DNA from 4 places in the Streptomyces sp. NPDC012835 genome. Region 1 is predicted to be linked to each of the others. Evidence: riboswitches for the same ligand, from Rfam matches in the RefSeq annotation. Region 1 holds a riboswitch; each other region holds the start of a gene.
What was found. Region 1 has a riboswitch for cyclic di-AMP ahead of ACFY6S_RS06655 (transglycosylase SLT domain-containing protein). Riboswitches for the same ligand answer to the same signal wherever they lie in the genome.
Positions count from the first base shown of each region.

Region 2: linked by a shared signal. The riboswitch ahead of ACFY6S_RS14795 (NlpC/P60 family protein) and the one ahead of ACFY6S_RS06655 (transglycosylase SLT domain-containing protein) in region 1 are both predicted to bind cyclic di-AMP.
Region 3: linked by a shared signal. The riboswitch ahead of ACFY6S_RS03935 (peptidoglycan DD-metalloendopeptidase family protein) and the one ahead of ACFY6S_RS06655 (transglycosylase SLT domain-containing protein) in region 1 are both predicted to bind cyclic di-AMP.
Region 4: linked by a shared signal. The riboswitch ahead of ACFY6S_RS15065 (transglycosylase family protein) and the one ahead of ACFY6S_RS06655 (transglycosylase SLT domain-containing protein) in region 1 are both predicted to bind cyclic di-AMP.

Region 1 covers NZ_JBIBBW010000001.1:1,624,119-1,626,310, reverse strand. The annotation lists gene ACFY6S_RS06660 (pPIWI_RE module domain-containing protein) at 1-188, shown strand, start outside; cyclic di-AMP (ydaO/yuaA leader) riboswitch at 1,077-1,263, shown strand; gene ACFY6S_RS06655 (transglycosylase SLT domain-containing protein) at 1,268-2,062, shown strand; gene ACFY6S_RS06650 (nitrilase-related carbon-nitrogen hydrolase) at 2,150-2,192, opposite strand, start outside.
Region 2 covers NZ_JBIBBW010000003.1:336,068-338,259, forward strand. The annotation lists gene pcrA (DNA helicase PcrA) at 1-356, opposite strand, end outside; cyclic di-AMP (ydaO/yuaA leader) riboswitch at 689-864, shown strand; gene ACFY6S_RS14795 (NlpC/P60 family protein) at 863-2,155, shown strand.
Region 3 covers NZ_JBIBBW010000001.1:917,162-919,353, forward strand. The annotation lists gene ACFY6S_RS03935 (peptidoglycan DD-metalloendopeptidase family protein) at 1-837, opposite strand, end outside; cyclic di-AMP (ydaO/yuaA leader) riboswitch at 842-1,002, opposite strand; gene ACFY6S_RS03940 (6-phosphogluconolactonase) at 1,979-2,192, shown strand, end outside.
Region 4 covers NZ_JBIBBW010000003.1:405,128-407,319, reverse strand. The annotation lists gene ACFY6S_RS15070 (transglycosylase family protein) at 42-821, shown strand; cyclic di-AMP (ydaO/yuaA leader) riboswitch at 1,172-1,345, shown strand; gene ACFY6S_RS15065 (transglycosylase family protein) at 1,352-2,110, shown strand.

The DNA.
Region 1 (2,192 bases):
CGGAGTGGGCGACGCTGACGCATCAGCTGCGCTACCACGACGATTACCCACCGCTGGCCCGCCCGCTCCCGCTGCACCTCGCGCGCCTGGCCGGCCAGTATGTGCTTCCCCTGGCCGCCGCGCGGGAAAGCCGGAGCGTGCGGCCCTGCCCCGCTGATCCGGTCGGTTCTGTCCCCGACTCCCGGTGAGCGGGCTGTCGAGGGCGCGCGCCCGGGACGGCCCGTAGGGGTGCTCGGATTCGACCTGCTCGCCCGGACCAGGCTGAGGGCACCCGTGCCGGGACACGTTGGACGCACCGGCGTGTCCGATTCGCGGGGCACGGGTGCCTTCGGAGCCACGGGGCGATGACCGAGCTCGTGGAGGTGGTGGCGCCGACTCGGTCGGTCGGCCCGGTCTCCCTGGCACCACAGGCGGTGAGGCAGTCGCGGCGGGGCTCGCCATTCTGGATCTTCTCAGTGGCGGCCTCGCGGCCCCATGTGCTTTGGCGACCGACTCGGCGCCGTGTACGGCGGCCTTGAGAGCGGACGGTCCGGTTCGGGTATTCCTGTTCAGCGGGCGCGATGCCGAAACGCGAACAGAGCCCGCATTCGCGCGGAGGCGCGCTGAATTCTGACGTCGCATCAAGCCGTCACTGCTGTGAATTGACGACACATCAGCGTGCCCTTTGTTCGTGTTGATCTTTTCTTGGGCAAAGGGGAGTGGAGGCCGAACTGTGGCGTCTCGGACGGGTGAATCCCGATCCGGAGTCGCTCGGGCGGCAGCTCGCCCCTTCGTAGAGCTTTTGGGTGTTTTGGTGCTCTTGTCCTTGGTGGCGATATGGGTGATATTCGTGCATCTTGTAGCCCTCTGGGTGGCGTTGTGGCGACAGAAGATCCACTCGAACCCGTGACATGTGTCACGTAGATGATCGTTTCATGGGTATGCCTTCTCGTTCACTTGGCCCACGGGAATGGAGAGTTGAAGCCCTTCGGGGCCGAAGAATATTTCTGATCTTCCCGGCTGCAATGGCCTCTCGGATTGCGTTGCGATTTCTGGACTTGTCTCTCCCGGGACTTCTCGCTTACGTTCTCGTCACTCCGGACAGAACGCCGAATCCTGCCGCTGCCCGGAATCCCACACCTACTCACGTACGGCAGGAGCGGGGGACCCAGGTAAGTCGCCGGTTCAGTGGTTGGACCGGCTCGGGGTGAAGTCGTCGTTGTGGCGGCCGGGCATCTCCTGCCCGAACCCGACAGCTCACCTCGCAGGCGACGGAGAGGAATGCGTCATGTCCGCAAAGGCCAAACACCGCCGTCCCAGAACCGGCCCGCTCGCTCGTGGTGTCGTCGCCGTGAGCGCGGGAGGCGCCGTGCTCGCGCTGCCGCTGCTGGCGGCCACCACCGCCCAGGCGGCGCCCGCGACCGGGCACGCCACCGCCGGGGCCGCGGCGTCGACCGCCGGGGTCACCCGGCAGGCGCCCCTGACGTACTCCGTCGTCGCCGGTGACTCGCTGTCCAAGATCGCGAAGGCGCACTCCCTGACCGGCGGCTGGAAGAAGCTCTACGAGGACAACCGGGGCGCCATCGGAAGCAACCCGTCCCGGATCGTCCCCGGCCTGAAGCTGACCCTCGGCTCCACCGCGAAGGCCACGACCGCGAAGGCCACGACCGCGAAGACCGCCACCGCGAAGACCGCGACGGCGAAGACCGCCACCGCCACGAAGACCGTCGCCAACGCCACGCCGGCCGCGCTGAAGACGTACTCCAACAACCTCGACGGTTGGATCCGCGAGTCGCTGGACGTCATGGCGACGCACGGCATTCCGGGCTCGTACGACGGGATCTACCGCAACGTCATGCGCGAGTCCTCCGGCAACCCGGCGGCCATCAACAACTGGGACTCCAACGCCGTCGCCGGTACCCCGTCCAAGGGGCTCCTCCAGGTGATCGACCCCACGTTCCAGGCGTACCACGTGCCCGGCACGTCGACGGACAGCTATGACCCGGTCGCCAACATCACCGCCGCGTGCAACTACGCCGCCGCCAGGTACGGCTCGATCGACAACGTGAACGGCCCCTACTGACGGCCGGCGCCTGACAGCCGCGGCCCGACAGCCGACGCCCGGCCCCTCATCGCACCCCGGCAGGACTCCGACAGGACTCCCGCAGGACTAACGGGCGGTTTCGTCCACCGCCAGGGTGAAGATGTCGGGC
Region 2 (2,192 bases), on a different contig from region 1:
ATCTGCCCGGGGTGGACGCCGCGGGTCCCCAGCAGGTGCGCGATCCGGTGGGTCAGGACGCGGGTCTTGCCGGATCCGGCCCCGGCCACGATGAGCAGGGGCGATCCGGTGTGCACGACGGCGGCGCGCTGCTCGTCGTTCAGCCCGTCGAGCAGCGCGGCGGGGTCGACGACCGTGCGCGGGGCACCGTCGCGGTGGTACGGGTCCCGGGCCGGGGGCGCGTCGAACGCGCCCCCGAAGAGGTCGTCGGGCACCTGCTCCGGGGCATGGTCGTCCGGCTCCTCGGGCGGCGGCGGGTGTTCGTCGCCGGAGGGCTGGAGGTCCGCCAGGAAACTGTCGTCAAAGAGGCTGCTCATCGCTTTCCGAGTCTAGGCCGCCGCACTGACAGCCCGCGCCCGCCTTCCGAAGTCTCCCCGTAGCCGGACCGTCACCGACCCGTGCGGGCGCCCTTTCCCCGGTTCCCCGGCCTCACGGTGGACTCCGTCTCCTCGCAGAACCTACGGTCAGGCGATCAGGGGATCACCGAGCGTGACGCTATACCCTCCATTGCCCCGCCTCGCACCTCACTCCCGTAAATGGTCACGAAAATGTTTCGGGCATATCGACCATCCACCTTCACATCAGCAGCACAACTTGGCTAGCGTGCTCGATCAGGCAGCCCGTCTCCCCCAGGCGACCCACGCCAAGCGGGCGGCCCGCGCCGAATTCGGCCTTCCCGCAGGGAAGTTCGAAACCGGGGACCCACTCTGCACCACCGGGGTGAATCGGGCCGTACGCTCCCCCGTACGCATCAGGCCCGTAGGGCAGCCTTCCGTTCCGCCCGAACCCGACAGCTAACCCGGTAGGCGGTCCACGGAAGGAGATGCCGACCTTGGCGTCGCATCGCAAGCCGCGCAACCGCAGCGGAGTCCGCACCAACTCCCCCGCCGTCGGGGTCACCACGGCCGCCCTCGCCTCGGTCACGCTGCTGTCGACGCAGAACGCGGACGCCACACCGGCCGAACCGAACCCCTCGGTGGAAGAGGTGCGGAAGAAGGTCGACGACCTGTACCGCCAGGCCGGGAGCGCGACGCGGCAGTACGACAAGGCGAAGGCGAGCACGGCGAAGCAGAAGCGCACGGTCGACCGGGTGCGCGACAACGTCGCCAAGAGCGCGGACAAGCTGAACGAGGCCCGCCGCACGCTCGGTTCGTACGCCGCCGCCCAGTACCGGGAGGGCACCGTCGCGCCGGCCGCCGCCCTGATGTTCGCGGACGGCCCGCGGCCGTTCCTGGAGCAGAAAGAGGTGACGGACCGGCCGGCCGGGCGGCAGCGGAGCGCCGTCGCGGACTTCCAGTCCCAGCAGGCCGACCTGGCGAAGCGGCGCGCGCGGGCCACCGAGGGCCCGGAGTCGCTCACCGACTCCCCGACTTCCTTGCGCACCAGCAAGGAGACCGTCCAGAAGAAGCTGGCCGAGGCACGCACCCTGCTGGCGCGGCTGACCGCCGAGGAGCGGGCCCGGCTGGCCGCGCTGGAGCTCAGGAGAGAGGCCGAGGCCCGGCGCGAGGCGGAGGCGAAGTCCAAGTCGGCGGCCCGCGACGCGGCGCGGGCCGCCGAGCGCGAGCGCCAGGAGCGGCGCGACCTGCGGGAGCGCACCTCGGCTGCCGCCGGAACCGCGTCCCCGGCCGCCACGGACGCGGGCACGCCGGACGCGGACACGGGCAGCGGTACGAGCACCACGACGGCCGGCGGTACGGGCAGCGGCGCGGGTGGCGGTACGGGCAGCGGCGCGGGTGGCGCGCCCGCCGCGTCGGCCAGTACGTACGCCACCAAGGCCGCGAAGGTGCTCGCCTTCGCCCGCGCGCAGATCGGCAAACCGTACGTCCGGGGCGCCTCGGGCCCCAGCTCCTACGACTGCTCGGGCCTGACGCAGGCCGCGTGGAAGGTCGCCGGAGTGGAGCTGCCGCGCACCACCTGGGACCAGGTGAACACCGGCACCCGCGTCGCGACCGACAGCCTGCTCCCGGGCGACCTGGTCTTCTTCTACGACGACATCAGCCACGTGGGCATCTACATCGGCGACGGCATGATGATCCACGCTCCCAAGCCGGGCGCGAACGTCCGCGAGGAATCGATCTACTACATGCCGATCCACGGCAGCGTGCGACCGGCCTGACCGCCGCTGCCGCAACGGCCCTGGTGTGGGGCCGCTC
Region 3 (2,192 bases), 710 kb from region 1:
CAGGTGGGCGTACTGGGAGTACTTGCCGTCGCTGTGCCGGATGACGACCTGGTTGCCGTACGAGCCGCCCCATCCGGCCGACACGACGGTGCCCGCGCCGATCGCCTTGACCGTGGAGCCGGAGGAGGCGATGAAGTCCACGCCCGTGTGGTAGCCGCTGGACCAGCTGCCGCCCGCCGCGCGGTAGGAGGTGCCGACCGCCGCGTCGACGGGCTTGGTGAACCCGGCGCCGGTGGTCTGTGCGGCCGTGTTGGAGGCGGAGGTGCCGGTGGAGGTGCCGGACCCGGAAGCCGAGGACTTGGGCGCGGTGGTGCCGGAACCGGACGACTTCGCCGGCGTTTCGGTCCTGGCACCCGACGAGTCGGTCTCGGTACCCGACGAGGTGGACGGCGCCGAGGCCGCCCGCGTCCCGATGCTGAGCTTCAGACCGGGGTGGATCAGCTCGGGGTCGCCGCCTATGGCCTGCCGGTTGTCCTCGTACAGCTGCTGCCAGCCGCCCCGCACCCGCTGCTCCGCGGCGATCTTGGAAAGATAGTCGCCGGAGACCACGGAGTAGACCTTGGTCGTCTTCGTCGTCGCGGTCGCCTTCGCGGCGGCCTGCGTCGCGGTCGTCGCCGTCACGGCGGACCGCTGCGCGGACAGCGGCAGGCTCGACGCCGTGTGCGCCGTGGCGGGCGCCGCCTGGGGCGCGGCGGCGGGGGCGCCCTGCTGGGCCGCGTGCGCGCCGGTGGCGCCGATGAGCGGCAGCGCGATGGCGGCGCCACCCGTACCCGCGACGATGATTCCGCGCGAGAACGGCTTGGCCTTGGGCCGGCGGTGCTTACCCTTGGCGGGCATGGTGCGTTCCTCTCCGGCGCCTACGAGGTGAGCTGTCGGGTTCGGGCTGGAGATGCCCGGCCGCGCGTGGTGCGCGACTTCACCCCTAGCCGCTCCGGCTCGTCCGGATCGGCGTACTACCTGGGTCCCCCGCTCCTGCCACACGTGGATGGGTGGATGTGTGTTCCGGTCGGCGGCAGGATTCGGCGTTCCGTCCGGATTGAGGGTGAACGTAAGCGAGTCGGACGGCCGGAACAAGCGGCTGTTTTCCGCCGCGTCCTGTCACACGAATATCGCCGGGCACCACCCGTCACCCTGTGTGGATTAAGGATCTTCCGTTCCCCTACGAGATGGCCCTCCCTCTTCCCGGCGTCACCACGCAACGTCACGGATATGATCCTGCTCACCCGCCGCACCCCATCTCCCCTGCTAACAGGGCAGGTTGGGCGCAACGGAACATTACGGACAGATTCTCGTGGCAAGACCTTCGGCCTCGCTGGGTGATCCGGTCGGTACGCATCCGGTTCCCGCCTCGCCGCATCCGTTGGCGCGACATCCCGTGAGCCGCACGGAGTCGGAGGCCGCCCGCGGGGAGCGGGACGAGCGGATCCACGCTCCGCGGCGCGAGCGCGCCGAGGAGGCGAGGACGGAGCCGGCCACCGCCGCGCAGGTCCGGTACCGACCGGGCTCGCGCAGAAGGTCGGCAGGGAGCGGTTCGACGCGGAGTTCGCCAGGGCGATCAAGGCAGCGATATCGCCCCGCACCCAACGGGCGGGTGAAGACAATAGAGTCGGCCGGCGCGCCGAGCAGAGCCGTACAAGGGTCCGCACGTCGGCCTGACCTCGCCGAACGAGCCCTGCCAACTCCGTGGCCGAAAGTGCATAGACCGTGTTCAGAGCTACGGAGACCAGAACCCCGACAGAAATCCGATCACGCTCCTGGCCTGCCCGAACTCCCCCTTGTGCGAAATCTGTCGGTCAACGTCGTTCGTATATAGGCGAGTTTTCTGTGGTGCGAGAGGAGACCGGCGGCACAGAATGAGGAAATAGCGATCTTTCTGAGACGCCGGCTCCGTCGTGATGGACGGGGATTGTCACTCTGGAATGTGGCGCGAGATCGCTTGTGGAAGTGCGTCTTATCCGCGGCATTCGGAGGTTTTGCTGTGCGCATATCGCTGAGGAGCAAGAAATTCCCCACCCTGGCCGCATTGTCGGATGACGTGGTCTACCTGATCAAGTCGGAGTTGGCCAGGCTTGCCGAGCGGCCCGGAGGTGGTGTGGTGGCGCTGACCGGCGCCAGTACAGCTGCCACCGCCTATCGATTACTCGCGAAGGAGGATATCGACTGGCGCGCGGCCCACCTGGTGCAGACCGACG
Region 4 (2,192 bases), on a different contig from region 1:
GTCGGCCTCGCCAGGCCCCTGCCCTTCTCGTCGCCGCGGGGGTGACCGGGTCGGCGATCGCCATTCCGCTGTTCGCCGCCAGCGGCGCCAGCGCGGCGGACGCCTCCACATGGGACCGCGTCGCCGAGTGCGAGAGCGGTGGCCACTGGAGCGCCGATCTCGGCAACGGCTACCTCGGCGGGCTTCAGCTGACCCAGGAGACATGGGACAGCTTCGGCGGCGCGGAGTACGCGGCCAGCCCCGACCTGGCGAGCCGCTCCCAGCAGATAGCGGTGGCCGAGAAGGTGCTCGAAGCGCAGGGCACCGAGGCGTGGGCGAGCTGTGCGACGGTCTCCGGCCTCACCAAGGGCGTCACCGATGTCGTCGGCGGTGTGCTCGACGGGGTGACCGGCTCGGGACAGGACGACAAGGGCGCGGACGGCGCGGACGGTTCCGCCGCCTCCCCCGGCGGCTCGACCGCCCCGGACGGCGGCGGTGAGGACAAGGCGACCGGCGAGCCCACGCCCTCGGGGTCCTCCTCCTCCGCCCCGACGCCCGGAGCCACCGGTTCCGAGAGCCCCTCAGACTCCGGCACCACCGCGCCCGCCAAGGGCAAGCACCGGGGCGCCGCCGCCGACGAAGACGGCACATCGGGCCATTCGGTCAAGGAGCGCGAGCCGAACGACCGCGCCTCGCGCGGTGGCGGATCGACCCGTACCGGCGCCGGCCTCGCCGGTGTGACGGGTGGTGAGGAAACCGGTCAGGGGGAATCCGTCACCGTGGGCGGCGAGTCCCTCTCCGTCGTGATCGGCTCCCAGAAGGTCGCCGGCGGCTGGGTCTGACCGGACGGGGCGCCGTTGACGTCATCGGCGCCCCGGTCCGTGCTGGCCAGAGGCGCGGCCACGAACCCAAAACGGCCCCGATCGAGGGGCAGTTCGCAGCCTTATGTCCACTTCTGCGCAAATGAGACAAGGGTCTCTTCGCCGCAACTGGGGTCTTTTGCTCCGCCGGTTGACCCGATCCGCTCCCACCTGCGGAAACACGGTGGCCCCCCGAGGGTGGAAGGGTGATTCCTCCCGGATGTCCTTCTTTGAACAACCGGTGGGCCTGTGATTACGGTCTGAACCGCTCGCACCGCGGGCCTCGTCGACCGGAAACGCCGAATCCTGCCGTCGGTCGGGGGGAGTAGTCGTCGCGTCAAGCGCCGAAGGCAGGAGCGGGGGACCCAAAGGTTCGCGCCGGTCCCGGCCGTCGAGAGACGGTCAGGGGACGGCTTGGGGTGAAGCCGCGTGCGAGAGCACGCGGCCGGGCAACTCACTTGGCCCGAACCCGACAGCTGACCTCGCAGGCGTCGGTGAGGAGATGCTCCATGCTGCTGTTTTCCAGCAAGGCCAAGCACCGTCGTCCGTCCAAGGCGGTCCGCTACGCCACACTCGCCGGCATCACCGGTGCCGCCGTCGCCGCCCCGCTGATCGGCGCCACCTCCGCGTCCGCCGCGACCGCCTCCGAGTGGGACCAGGTCGCCCAGTGCGAGTCCGGCGGCAACTGGGCCATCAACACCGGCAACAGCTTCTACGGCGGCCTGCAGTTCACCAGCTCCACCTGGGCCGCGTACGGCGGCACCGCCTACGCCCCCCGCGCCGACCAGGCGTCCAAGTCCCAGCAGATAGCCGTCGCCGAGAAGGTCCTGGCCGGCCAGGGCAAGGGTGCCTGGCCGAGCTGTGGCGTGAACCTCTCCGGCGCCTCGTACAGCGGTGGCTCCGCTGACACCGGCTCCGGCTCCACCGGCTCCGGCTCCACCGGCTCCGGCTCCACCGGCTCCGGCTCCGGCTCCGGTACCCAGTCCGCCCCGAAGCAGCAGTCCGCCCCCGAGCAGCAGTCCGCTCCTCAGCAGCAGGCCCAGCCGAAGTCGAGCCGCGCCGAGGCGCAGCCCGCCTCGCGCGGCCAGAGCCGTCCCGCCACGATCAAGAAGGGCGACGGCGAGTACAAGGTCAAGTCCGGCGACACCCTCTCCAGGATCGCCACCGCCCAGAAGGTCGAGGGCGGCTGGAAGAAGGTCTTCGACCTCAACAAGGACATCGTCGAGAACGCCGACGTGATCTACCCGGGCCAGCAGCTCCACCTGAGCTGACGCTCCCCTCCCGGGCCGCCCCGCGCGGCCCGGGCGCACCCCCGATCTCCCCGGTCCGGCGCGTTCACCCCCGTACGCGCCG